Methylovirgula sp. 4M-Z18: one gene and its partner. The protein of the gene in region 2 interacts with the protein of the main gene of each other region in a pairwise test. Links are inferred from orthologs where the notes say so. Each region holds a gene or a part of one and is shown on either strand. Other genes may lie near its edges.

Region 1 (4,869 bases), 180 kb from region 2 along the record:
CATGAATATCACCTAATGGGAGGCACGGCGTCGCGCTTTGATTCACATCAAGCGATCGCGCTCACCGCAGCAAATTGGTCTTCGCCACGTCGATCAGTTCGTCACCACGCCCGTTCATCACTGCTTTCAGCGCCCACAGGCTGAAGCCTTTGGCCTGTTCGAAGGTGATCGTCGGCGGCATCGAGAGTTCCTGCGTGTTCGTCACCACGTCGAGCAGCGCGGGGCCGTCGCGCGCCAGCATGTCCGCGATCGCCTTGCCGAGGTCGCCCGGATCGTCGACACGCGCTGCATGCACGCCGATGGCGCGGGCCATGGCCGCGAAATCCGGATTGACCAGCGACGTGCCGGTTTCCAGAAAGCCCGAGGCTTTCATTTCCATCGCCACGAACCCAAGCACGCTGTTGTTAAAGATGACGATTTTGACCGGCAGTTTCTGCTGGATCAGGGTTAGGAAATCGCCCATCAGCATGGCAAAGCCGCCATCGCCCGAGAGACTGATCACCTGGCGGCCCGGATAAGCGGCCTGCGCACCGATCGCCTGCGGCATGGCATTGGCCATCGAGCCGTGCACCAGCGAGCCGATCATGCGGCGCTTGCCGTTCATCTTCAGATAGCGCGCCGCCCAGACCGTCGGCGTGCCGACGTCGAAGGTGAAGATCGCATCGTCCGCCGCATGATGGCTCAGCAGCTTGGCGAGATATTGCGGATGGATCGGCTTGCGGCCGGGCACGCCGGTGGCGAGATCGTCAAGACCATCGCGCGCCTTCTGGTAGCGGGTCAGCGCCGCATCGAGATGGGTGCGGTCCTGCTGGACCTCGAGTTTCGGCAGCAACGCGTCGAGCGTCGCGCGCACATCGCCGATAAGGCCGAGATCGAGACGGGTGCGGCGGCCGAGATTTTCGGGGCGCAGATCGATCTGGGCGATTTTGGCATTGGCCGGAAAGAACTGCCGGTAGGGAAAATCGGTGCCGAGCATCAACAGTGTGTCGCAGCTCAGCATGGCGTGATAGCCGGAGCTGAAGCCGATCAGGCCGGTCATGCCGACATCGTAAGGGTTGTCATATTCGACATGTTCCTTGCCGCCGAGAGCATGCACCATGGGCGCCTTCAATTTCTCGCACAGGGCCAGAAGCTGCGCATGAGCGCCGGCGCAGCCGCGCCCGCACAGCAGTGTGACGCGCTCGCCGCCGTTCAAAAGCGCCGCCAGCGCGGCGATGTCCTCATCGCTCGGCCGCACGATCGGCGGTTTGACGGCGATCGACGCGCCGGCCGAAGGCGTCACATCCACACTCTGCAGGGCGACATCGCCGGGGAGCACCACGACCGCGACGCCGCGCTGGCCCACGGCGGCGCGGATCGCCGCTTCGAGCACGCCGGGAAGCTGCTCGGGGTGCGACACGAGTTCGCAATAATGGCTGCATTCGCGAAACAGGTTTTCGGGATGGGTTTCCTGAAAATAGCCGCGGCCGATTTCGGCGCTTGGAATATGGGCGGCAATGGCCAGCACCGGCACGCGCGAGCGATGGCAGTCGAACAGCCCATTGATAAGATGCAAATTGCCGGGGCCGCAACTGCCGGCGCAGACCGCAAGCTCGCCGGTGAGATGCGCTTCGGCGCCGGCGGCGAAGGCGGCGGTCTCCTCGTGCCGCGTGTGAATCCAGTCGATGTCGCCGCGCTGGCGCAGGGATTCGGTGATCCCGTTCAAACTATCGCCGACGATGCCATAGATCCGTCGCGCGCCGACCGAATGCAGAATCTCGGTCACAACATCCGCTACCTTACGCTTTGCCATGGAACCTCCGGAACAAGTTCGTGGACGAGGGGCTCGGTCTGTCGTATGAACAAAAAGTGAACATTTTGATTTGTGTGCTCAGTCTAGCCGAGCAGCCCGCCCTGTCACCCCCGTGCGCAAGATGGGGCGCGGGCTTTGAGGGCGGCGGCAAAATGCCGGGCCAAAGCCGGATCCGTGCGAAAATTTTTTTGGGATCAAACTAATAGAGCTATTATATTATTAGAATCATAGCCTTATCGTGTATCCTCGAGTATACTACTCGCCCGGCGCCTTGGCGATGATCGCGAGCGCATGCACGCCGCCGGCGAGTTCCGCGGTCAGCGCCTGGTTGATGAGCCGGTGCCGGTCCACCCGGCTCTTGCCGGAGAAGGCGGCCGACACCACATGCACCGTAAAGTGGGTCTCACCACCGGGGCGAGCGCCGGCATGGCCGGCGTGAAGATGCGAATCATCGATCACATCGAGAAAAGTCGGGGCAAGGGCGGTTTGCAGCTTTTCCCTTATCTGTTCTTGAACCTGTCCCATGGCATCCACTCTTTCATCACTGGGTTAAGCTTGCCAGAAAAGCCGCAGGTCTGCCATTCCCTTGTCGCAGGGCAGACCAAGGAATTTCTCGCCGACGCTTGGCACGGCAATCAATGTTGCGCATAATCGAAACGACCATGAACCTGAACTCGAGCCTTTTTGACCGCATTCGCATTAAGCGCGCTCCGCAAGCCGAACAAAGCGCATCCGGTCCAACCTGCAATCATCCCGGCTGTAAGGAGCTTGGGCTGTATCGCGCCCCCATGGGCCGCTTGCGGGAAGGGCAATTTTTCTGCTTCTGCCTCGAACACGTGCGCGAATACAACGCGTCCTATAATTATTTCAATGGCATGAGCGACGAGGCCGTTGCCAAATATCAAAAGGACGCGACGATCGGCCACCGGCCGACCTGGACGATGGGCGCCAATCGCGGCGCGCGCGCGCAAGGCTACACCTTTACCGATACGATCGGCCCCTATGCCCGCACCGGTTTTGCCGCGCCGCGCGAACCGCGCTACGGGCCGCTGGCCATGAAGGCGCTCGACGAGCTTGGCCTCGACGACAGCGCCGACGCCGGCCAGATCAAGGCGCGCTACAAGGAACTCGTCAAAAAGTGGCATCCGGACGCGAATGGCGGCGATCGCTCGTGCGAAGACAAATTGCGCGAGATCATCCGGGCCTATAACTATCTGCGATCCGCCAAACTGGCTTGAACGGGTGGTAGAGGAAACAGGCCTGCCGTAAGGTGTGCCTGATGGTGAAGTTTGCTCGGGCCGACGCAATTCCGCCGGCGGCCGGGCGGGCAATGTGAGGAATGATGCAAAGCGCGATAGCTCAGGTGCCGAATGATCCGTTGGTCAATATGCCCGATACGAAAGTTTCGGTGCGCAAGCTTTTCGGCATCGATTCTGATTTGGAAGTTCCGGCCTTTTCCCAAAGCGATCCGCATGTGCCGGACTTCGACCCGGATTATCTCTTCGACAAAGAAACGACCCTCGCCATTCTCGCCGGATTTGCCCGCAATCGCCGCGTCATTGTGACCGGCTATCACGGAACCGGCAAATCGACCCATATCGAGCAGGTCGCGGCGCGGCTCAACTGGCCGTGCGTGCGCATCAACCTCGACAGCCATGTCTCGCGTATCGATCTCGTCGGCAAGGATGCGATCGTGCTCAAGGACGGCAAGCAGATCACCGAATTCCGCGACGGCATTCTGCCCTGGGCCTATCAGCGCAATGTGGCGCTGGTGTTCGACGAATATGACGCCGGCCGCCCGGACGTGATGTTCGTCATCCAGCGCGTGCTCGAATCGTCGGGCCGCCTGACCCTGCTCGACCAAAGCCGCGTGGTGCACCCGCATCCGTCCTTCCGCCTCTTCGCCACCGCCAATACGGTGGGCCTCGGCGACACGTCCGGCCTCTATCACGGCACGCAGCAGATCAACCAGGCGCAGATGGACCGCTGGTCGATCGTGACCACGCTGAACTACCTGCCGCACGACAAGGAAGTCGACATCGTGCTAGCCAAGAACAAGCCCTTCCGCACCAAGGAAGGCAAGGATATCGTCAACAAGATGGTGCGGGTCGCCGATCTGACGCGTAACGCCTTTGCGGCAGGCGACATCTCTACAGTCATGTCACCGCGTACGGTGATCACCTGGGCCGAGAATGCCGACATCTTCAAGGACGTCGGATTCGCCTTCCGTCTTACCTTCCTGAACAAATGCGACGAGTTGGAACGCACGCTCGTCGCCGAGTTCTACCAGCGCTGTTTCGGGCAGGAATTGCCGGAAAGCGCGCTGAATGTGGTGATGAGCTAAAGGCAGTTGGCAATAGGGCTTAGGCAATCGACTGACGACTGCCTAAGCCCGACCGCCCTTTAACGATGCAGACGTCATGACCACCAACCGCAAACCGCCCGGCAAGACCGAAGCCCCGCAAGAACCCTTCCGCAAGGCGGTTGCCGGCGTCATGCGGGCGATGTCGGGCACCCATGAACTCGAAGTCACCTTCGCCCCGGAAAAGCCGGCGCTGATCGGCTCCGGCGAGGGCGCCAAGGTGCGCCTGCCCGAGCCGCCGCGCAAAATGTCGGCGCATGATGCGGCGATCCTGCGTGGCCATGCCGATTCCCTGGCGCTGCGGCTCGCCTGCCATGATGTCAACGTGCATCGGCGCCTCGTGCCGCAAGGGAGCCAAGGCCGCGCCGTGTTCGAAGCGGTCGAACAGGCCCGCTGCGAGGCGATCGGCTCGCGCCGCATGCAGGGGGTCGCAAGCAACATCGGCGCGATGCTCGACGAGCGCTACGGCAAGGGCGCCTATGCCACCGTCTCGGAACGCGCCGACGTACCGCTCGAGGACGCGGTCGCGCTCATGGTGCGCGAACGTCTGACGGGGCTCGAGACGCCGCCTTCGGCGAAAAAGATCGTCGATCTGTGGCGGCCCTGGATCGAGTCCCGCGCCGGGGAGGATCTCGATGCGCTCGACCGCTCGATCGAGGATCAGCGCGCCTTCGGCAAGCTCATTCACAAGCTGCTCGCCGATTTCGACATGGCG
Region 2 (4,939 bases):
GAGACTGCCGGAGCCAAAATCATGGCGGGTTTGAGCCGGCCATGCACGGTCGCAACCATCGCCGCCATTCCCGCGCAATGGCAGAGCTTCGCGCCGCATATCGGCCATGTGCCGGGACAGATCGGTGGGGACGCGTATGGCCTGCACTGGAACTTCACCGACGACGGCGAATTCGAATATATGTGCGCGGTCGAAGTGCGCGGCGGCGATAAATTGCCGGAAGGGTTTTCGCAAGCGAAGCTCGCGCCGCAGCGCTACGCCGTCTTTCTGCATCGCGACCATATTTCGGCCATCCGCAACACTTGGGCGGCGATTCACAACGTCTGGCGTCCGGCCACATCGATCGAACCGCAGCACGCGCCGAGCTTCGAACGCTATGACGAACGCTTCGATCCGCGCACCGGAACAGGCGACGTGGAGATTTGGATTCCGGTGAAAGCCTGAATGTCGGATCTCTGAATTTCTACGCCCGCGATTGTCACTCAAGCAGATAGCGTGCGCCCGGCCCCGCGCGGCCGGCACGGTCGGCCGGGTTTGCCAGACGGCACCGGTCGATCGACAGGCAGCCGCAGCCGATGCACTGCGAGAGGCCGGTTTTGAGACGCTGCAATTGCGCGATCTGCCGATCGATCCGCTCCGTCCACGCGCCCGACAAACGTGTCCAGTCGCGACGGGTCGGAACGCGATCAATCGGAAGCTTAGCAAGTTCGGCGCCGATTTCCTCAAGCGACAGCCCGATCCGTTGGGCGAAGACGATGAAGGCGATGCGGCGCAGGACGGATCGCGGATAGCGACGGTGCCCCGATCCGGCCCGCTCCGAGGTAATCAGCCCCAATTGCTCGTAATAACGCAAGGCTGACGACGCAACGCCGCTTCGCTGCGAAATTTGGTTGATGGTCAGCACCTTGTCCATATCCGCAGTCATGCACGATTTGCGCTTGACTTCAAGTTCACTTGAACTTGTATCAGTACCTCCTCTTGCATTGAGAGGAGATCGCCGATGACAACGGACATTGATTTCAAAAGATTGCGCGTGGCCGTCACAGGCGGAACATCGGGTTTGGGGCTGGCGCTTGTCCGGCTGTTTGCCGCGCGCGGCGCCAAACTCGCCTTCGTCGCCCGCACCGCCGCGAATGTTGAGCGCACCACAGCGGAAACCGGCGCGCATGGAATTGTCGGCGATATTGGCCGCAAGGAAGAGATCTACCCGATCGCCTTGCAGATGCTCGGCGCCCTGGGTGGACTCGACGTCCTCATCAATTGTGCGTCGAGCCTTGGACCGACGCCGCTAGCACTTCTAGCCGACACTGAATGCGAGGATCTTGAACGCGCACTCGCGGTCAATCTGCTCGGGCCGTTCCGCTTGACCAAAGCCGTGTTCGGCGCTCTCGCCGCTTCGGCGCGCGATCGGCGCGGTGCAGTCGTGGTCAACATTTCCAGCGATGCGGCCATCCAGGCCTATAGTGGTTGGGGCGCTTACGGCGCGAGCAAGGCGGCGCTGCGGCACATGACGAGCATCTGGGGTGAAGAGGCGGCGGCGGAAGGCGTGCATTTCCTCTCGATCGACCCTGGCGACATGGATACGCCGCTGCACGCCTTGGCCGTGCCCGACGCCGATCGGGCGAGCCTAAAACGCCCCGAGACCGCCGCCGCGGAGATTTTCGAAGCCGTCACCGCGCTGTTGTCAAGGCGTGTCGGCCGTTCCGCGGGGGCGACGCGATGATTGCGGCGGACCAACTTGAGAGACAGACCGCCAAGCTCCTCGCGATCAGCGCGGATGGAACGACGCGGCATTTGCAGCGCACCGACCTCGCCGCACTGTTCCGCCCCGGAGATCTCGTGGTCGCCAATGATGCGGCGACCCTGCCGGCAAGCTTGCATGGTCGGCACTGCGCCACCAATGAGCCGATCGAGATCCGCCTCGCCGGATGGATCTGCGCGGGCGATCCCACGCGGTTTATCGCCCTGGCGTTCGGAGCTGGAGATTGCCGGATGCGCACCGAGGACCGCGCGCCGCCCCCGCCGCTTTCGGCGGGAGACCGGTTGGCGCTGGGCCCGTTCATCGCTATCGTCGAGCACCTGCTTGACCATCCGCGCCTCTTCGAATTGCGCTTCCTCGGCGATCGCCGAACCATTCTGGCAGGTCTCGCGCACCACGGTCGGCCGATTCAATATGCGCATGTGGCGGAACGCCTGGTCTTGTGGGATGTGTGGACGCGGATTGCCACCGAGCCCTTTGCATTCGAGCCGCCTTCCGCGGGTTTTAGCCTTAACTGGCACACCCTCGCGGCCTGGCAACGGCGCGGCGTCAAATTCGCTACGCTCACCCACGCTGCCGGGATCTCATCCACCGGTGATCCCGTGCTCGACCTCCGCCTACCGTTCGACGAACCTTATCGCATTCCGCTGCGGACCGCGAAGGCCATCGCAAGGGCCAAGGCAGCCGGCGGGCGCATTATTGCGATCGGGACGACGGTGGTCCGCGCCCTCGAATCCGCCGTCGAAACCGATGGCAGCATTTGCCCGGGCGATGGGATTGCGCACGGGCGCATCGGGCGAAAAACCCCGCTACGCGTTGTCGATGCCATCCTGACCGGCGTGCACATGCCCGGCGAAAGCCATTTCGAACTCCTTCGGGCCTTCGCTGACGACAAGGTTCTCGACCGGATGTCCGCGGAACTCGCCAAGAACGGCTACCAGCCGCACGAGTTCGGCGATTCCGTGATCCTGGAACGTCACCTTTCCGCGTAGAGAATTCGCGTGGCGTGCAGTCTGCGCGATGTCAGGAGAGACGTTCCAACAGCTCGACATAATCCCGCGCCGCGCGATCAGAAAAGCAGCAGAAAATGATCTCGCGCAGCGGCGGCGCGGTCTGCGCGACGCAAGTCTGCACCGCAATGCGTGCCGCCTCGCGCGCGGGATAGCCATAGGCGCCGGTGGAAATGGCGGGAAAGGCGATCGCGGTCAGATCGTGTTGCTTCGCCAGGCCCAAGGAGCGGACATAACACGAGGCGAGCGCATCCGCTTCGCCCTTGCTACCGCCGTGCCACACGGGGCCGACCGTGTGGATGACGAATTTGGCCGACAAGCGGTAGCCGCGCGTAATCTTGGCATCGCCCGTCGCGCAGCCGCCCAAAGTGCGGCATTCTTTCAGAAGGTCGGGGCCGGCCGCGCGGTGAATGGCACCGTCGACGCCGCCCCCGCCCAAGAGGCTGTTGTTGGCCGCATTGACGATCGCATCGACCGCCAGCGCCGTGATGTCGCCAACCGCGACGCGGAACAGAACCTCTTGCCGCTCAAGGCTAAAGACCGGCTCCATGATCGCCTCGCCTCACGCCGGGTGCGCCAGGACCGCGGACGTCTCGCCCGCTCAAACCATGCCATTTTGCGGCCGAGACGGCCGCGGTCCCAATGCCGGCTCAGGCCGCCTTGACGGCAACACCGGCTTCCTTCAGGTGATTGGCGAGTTCGCCCGACTGGAACATTTCGGTGACGATGTCGCAGCCGCCGACGAACTCGCCTTTGATGTAGAGCTGCGGAATGGTCGGCCAATTGGCATAGTCCTTGATGCCCTGGCGGATCGCATCGTTTTCCAGCACATTGACGCCCTTATAGGGCACGCCGACCTTGTCGAGGATGAAGGCAACCCGCTGCGAGAAGCCGCACATCGGAAAATCCGGCGTGCCCTTCATGAACAGGACAACGTCGTTGGATTTCACTTCATGGTCGATCTGGTCGTGGATGCTGGTCATGGGTCTCACTCTGTAAAAAGGGCCGGAAAAAGAAGGTTTTCAGCCTATATAGAGGGTCTTCGCACAACGGCAAATGCGGTTTTAAGGTCGCAGGCGGCCGCAGCGCGAAAAAGCCGGCACCGAGTGTCTATTCTGGCGAGCTCGTCTGCAGGGCGAGGGCATGCAGCACGCCGCCCATCTGGCCTTTCAGCGCGGCATAGACCATCTGGTGCTGCTGTACCCGGCTTTTGCCCTTGAAGACGCTCGACACCACAGTCGCGGCATAATGGTCGCCATCGCCGGCCAGGTCGCGAATTTCGACCTTGGCATCCGGCATGGCCTCTTTGATCAAACGTTCGATTTCAGCGGCTTCCATCGCCATGTCGTTTCTCCGTTAGTGGCCGGCGGCCATATAGTCCGGCAGCCAGGATTCGTGCGCGTGCTCCAATGTGGCGAGGCTGACCGGCGCATCCTGCCCCAGGACGACCGCATCGCCGCCGGTGCGGCCGATGATTTTCGCCGGAACGCCGGCCGCCTGCGCTTCCACCAGGATTTTCTGGGTTTCGGCGTCATCCGCGACGAGCACATAGCGCGCCTGATCCTCGCCGAACAGCGCGGCGTGATCGTCGCTGTCGATCCGCGCGCCGATGCGCGACGCGAGCGCCATTTCCGCCACGGCCACAGCGAGACCACCGTCGGAAATGTCGTGCACGGCACTCACCCGGCCGGCCACGATCAGGCCGCGGACGAAATCGCCGTTGCGGCGCTCCGCGGCAAGATCCACGGGGGGCGGCGCGCCTTCCTCGCGGCCGCAAATGTCGCGCAAATACAGCGACTGGCCGAGCCAGCCCTTGGCGTCGCCGATCAGCACGATCGCCTCGTCGGCGGCCTTGAAGGCGATGCGCGCCGTCTTGGTCACGTCCGCCACCACGCCGACGCCGCCGATGCTGGGTGTGGGGAGAATGCCGCGTCCCTGCGTCTCGTTGTAGAGCGAGACATTGCCCGAGACGATCGGGAAGTCGAGCGCACGCGCCGCCTCGCCGATGCCCTCCAGACAGCCGACGAACTGCCCCATATATTCGGGCTTTTCCGGATTGCCGAAATTCAGATTGTCGGTGAGCGCCAAGGGCTTTGCGCCGGCGGCGGTGAGATTGCGCCATGCTTCAGCCACCGCCTGCTTGCCGCCCTCGACCGGATCCGCCTCGCAA

The links. The genes of interacting proteins can lie anywhere in the genome.
Region 1: the proteins of grxD (region 2) and V9T28_RS00505 interact in binary tests that used the Escherichia coli proteins (3 or more experiments, as listed by UniProt). The link is inferred for Methylovirgula sp. 4M-Z18 from one-to-one orthologs.

Annotation. Positions count from the first base shown.
Region 1 is NZ_CP149574.1:113,560-118,428, reverse strand. Bases 683-3,465 are described here. They hold V9T28_RS00505 (BolA family protein), read right to left. Parts: upstream 2,318-3,465; coding sequence 2,048-2,317; downstream 683-2,047. Other genes in these bases: cobS (cobaltochelatase subunit CobS), read left to right, coding at 3,135-3,465; V9T28_RS00500 (J domain-containing protein), read left to right, coding at 2,455-3,030; poxB (ubiquinone-dependent pyruvate dehydrogenase), read right to left, coding at 683-1,792. Also shown: V9T28_RS00515 (universal stress protein), read right to left, coding at 1-46; more of poxB, read right to left, coding at 62-682; more of cobS, read left to right, coding at 3,466-4,136; cobaltochelatase subunit CobT, read left to right, coding at 4,213-4,869. UniProt on the Escherichia coli protein: Transcriptional regulator that plays an important role in general stress response. Has many effects on cell morphology, cell growth and cell division. Acts by regulating the transcription of many genes, including dacA (PBP-5), dacC (PBP-6), ampC and mreB.
Region 2 is NZ_CP149574.1:290,988-295,926, reverse strand. What follows is about bases 2,087-4,939. They hold grxD (Grx4 family monothiol glutaredoxin), read right to left. Parts: upstream 3,753-4,939; coding sequence 3,420-3,752; downstream 2,087-3,419. Other genes in these bases: purL (phosphoribosylformylglycinamidine synthase subunit PurL), read right to left, coding at 4,126-4,939; V9T28_RS01265 (BolA family protein), read right to left, coding at 3,880-4,113; V9T28_RS01275 (O-acetyl-ADP-ribose deacetylase), read right to left, coding at 2,783-3,319; V9T28_RS01280 (S-adenosylmethionine:tRNA ribosyltransferase-isomerase), read left to right, coding at 2,087-2,751. Outside these bases: V9T28_RS01295 (AraC family transcriptional regulator), read left to right, coding at 1-444; redox-sensitive transcriptional activator SoxR, read right to left, coding at 479-913; V9T28_RS01285 (SDR family NAD(P)-dependent oxidoreductase), read left to right, coding at 1,001-1,723; more of V9T28_RS01280, read left to right, coding at 1,720-2,086. UniProt on the Escherichia coli protein: Monothiol glutaredoxin involved in the biogenesis of iron-sulfur clusters.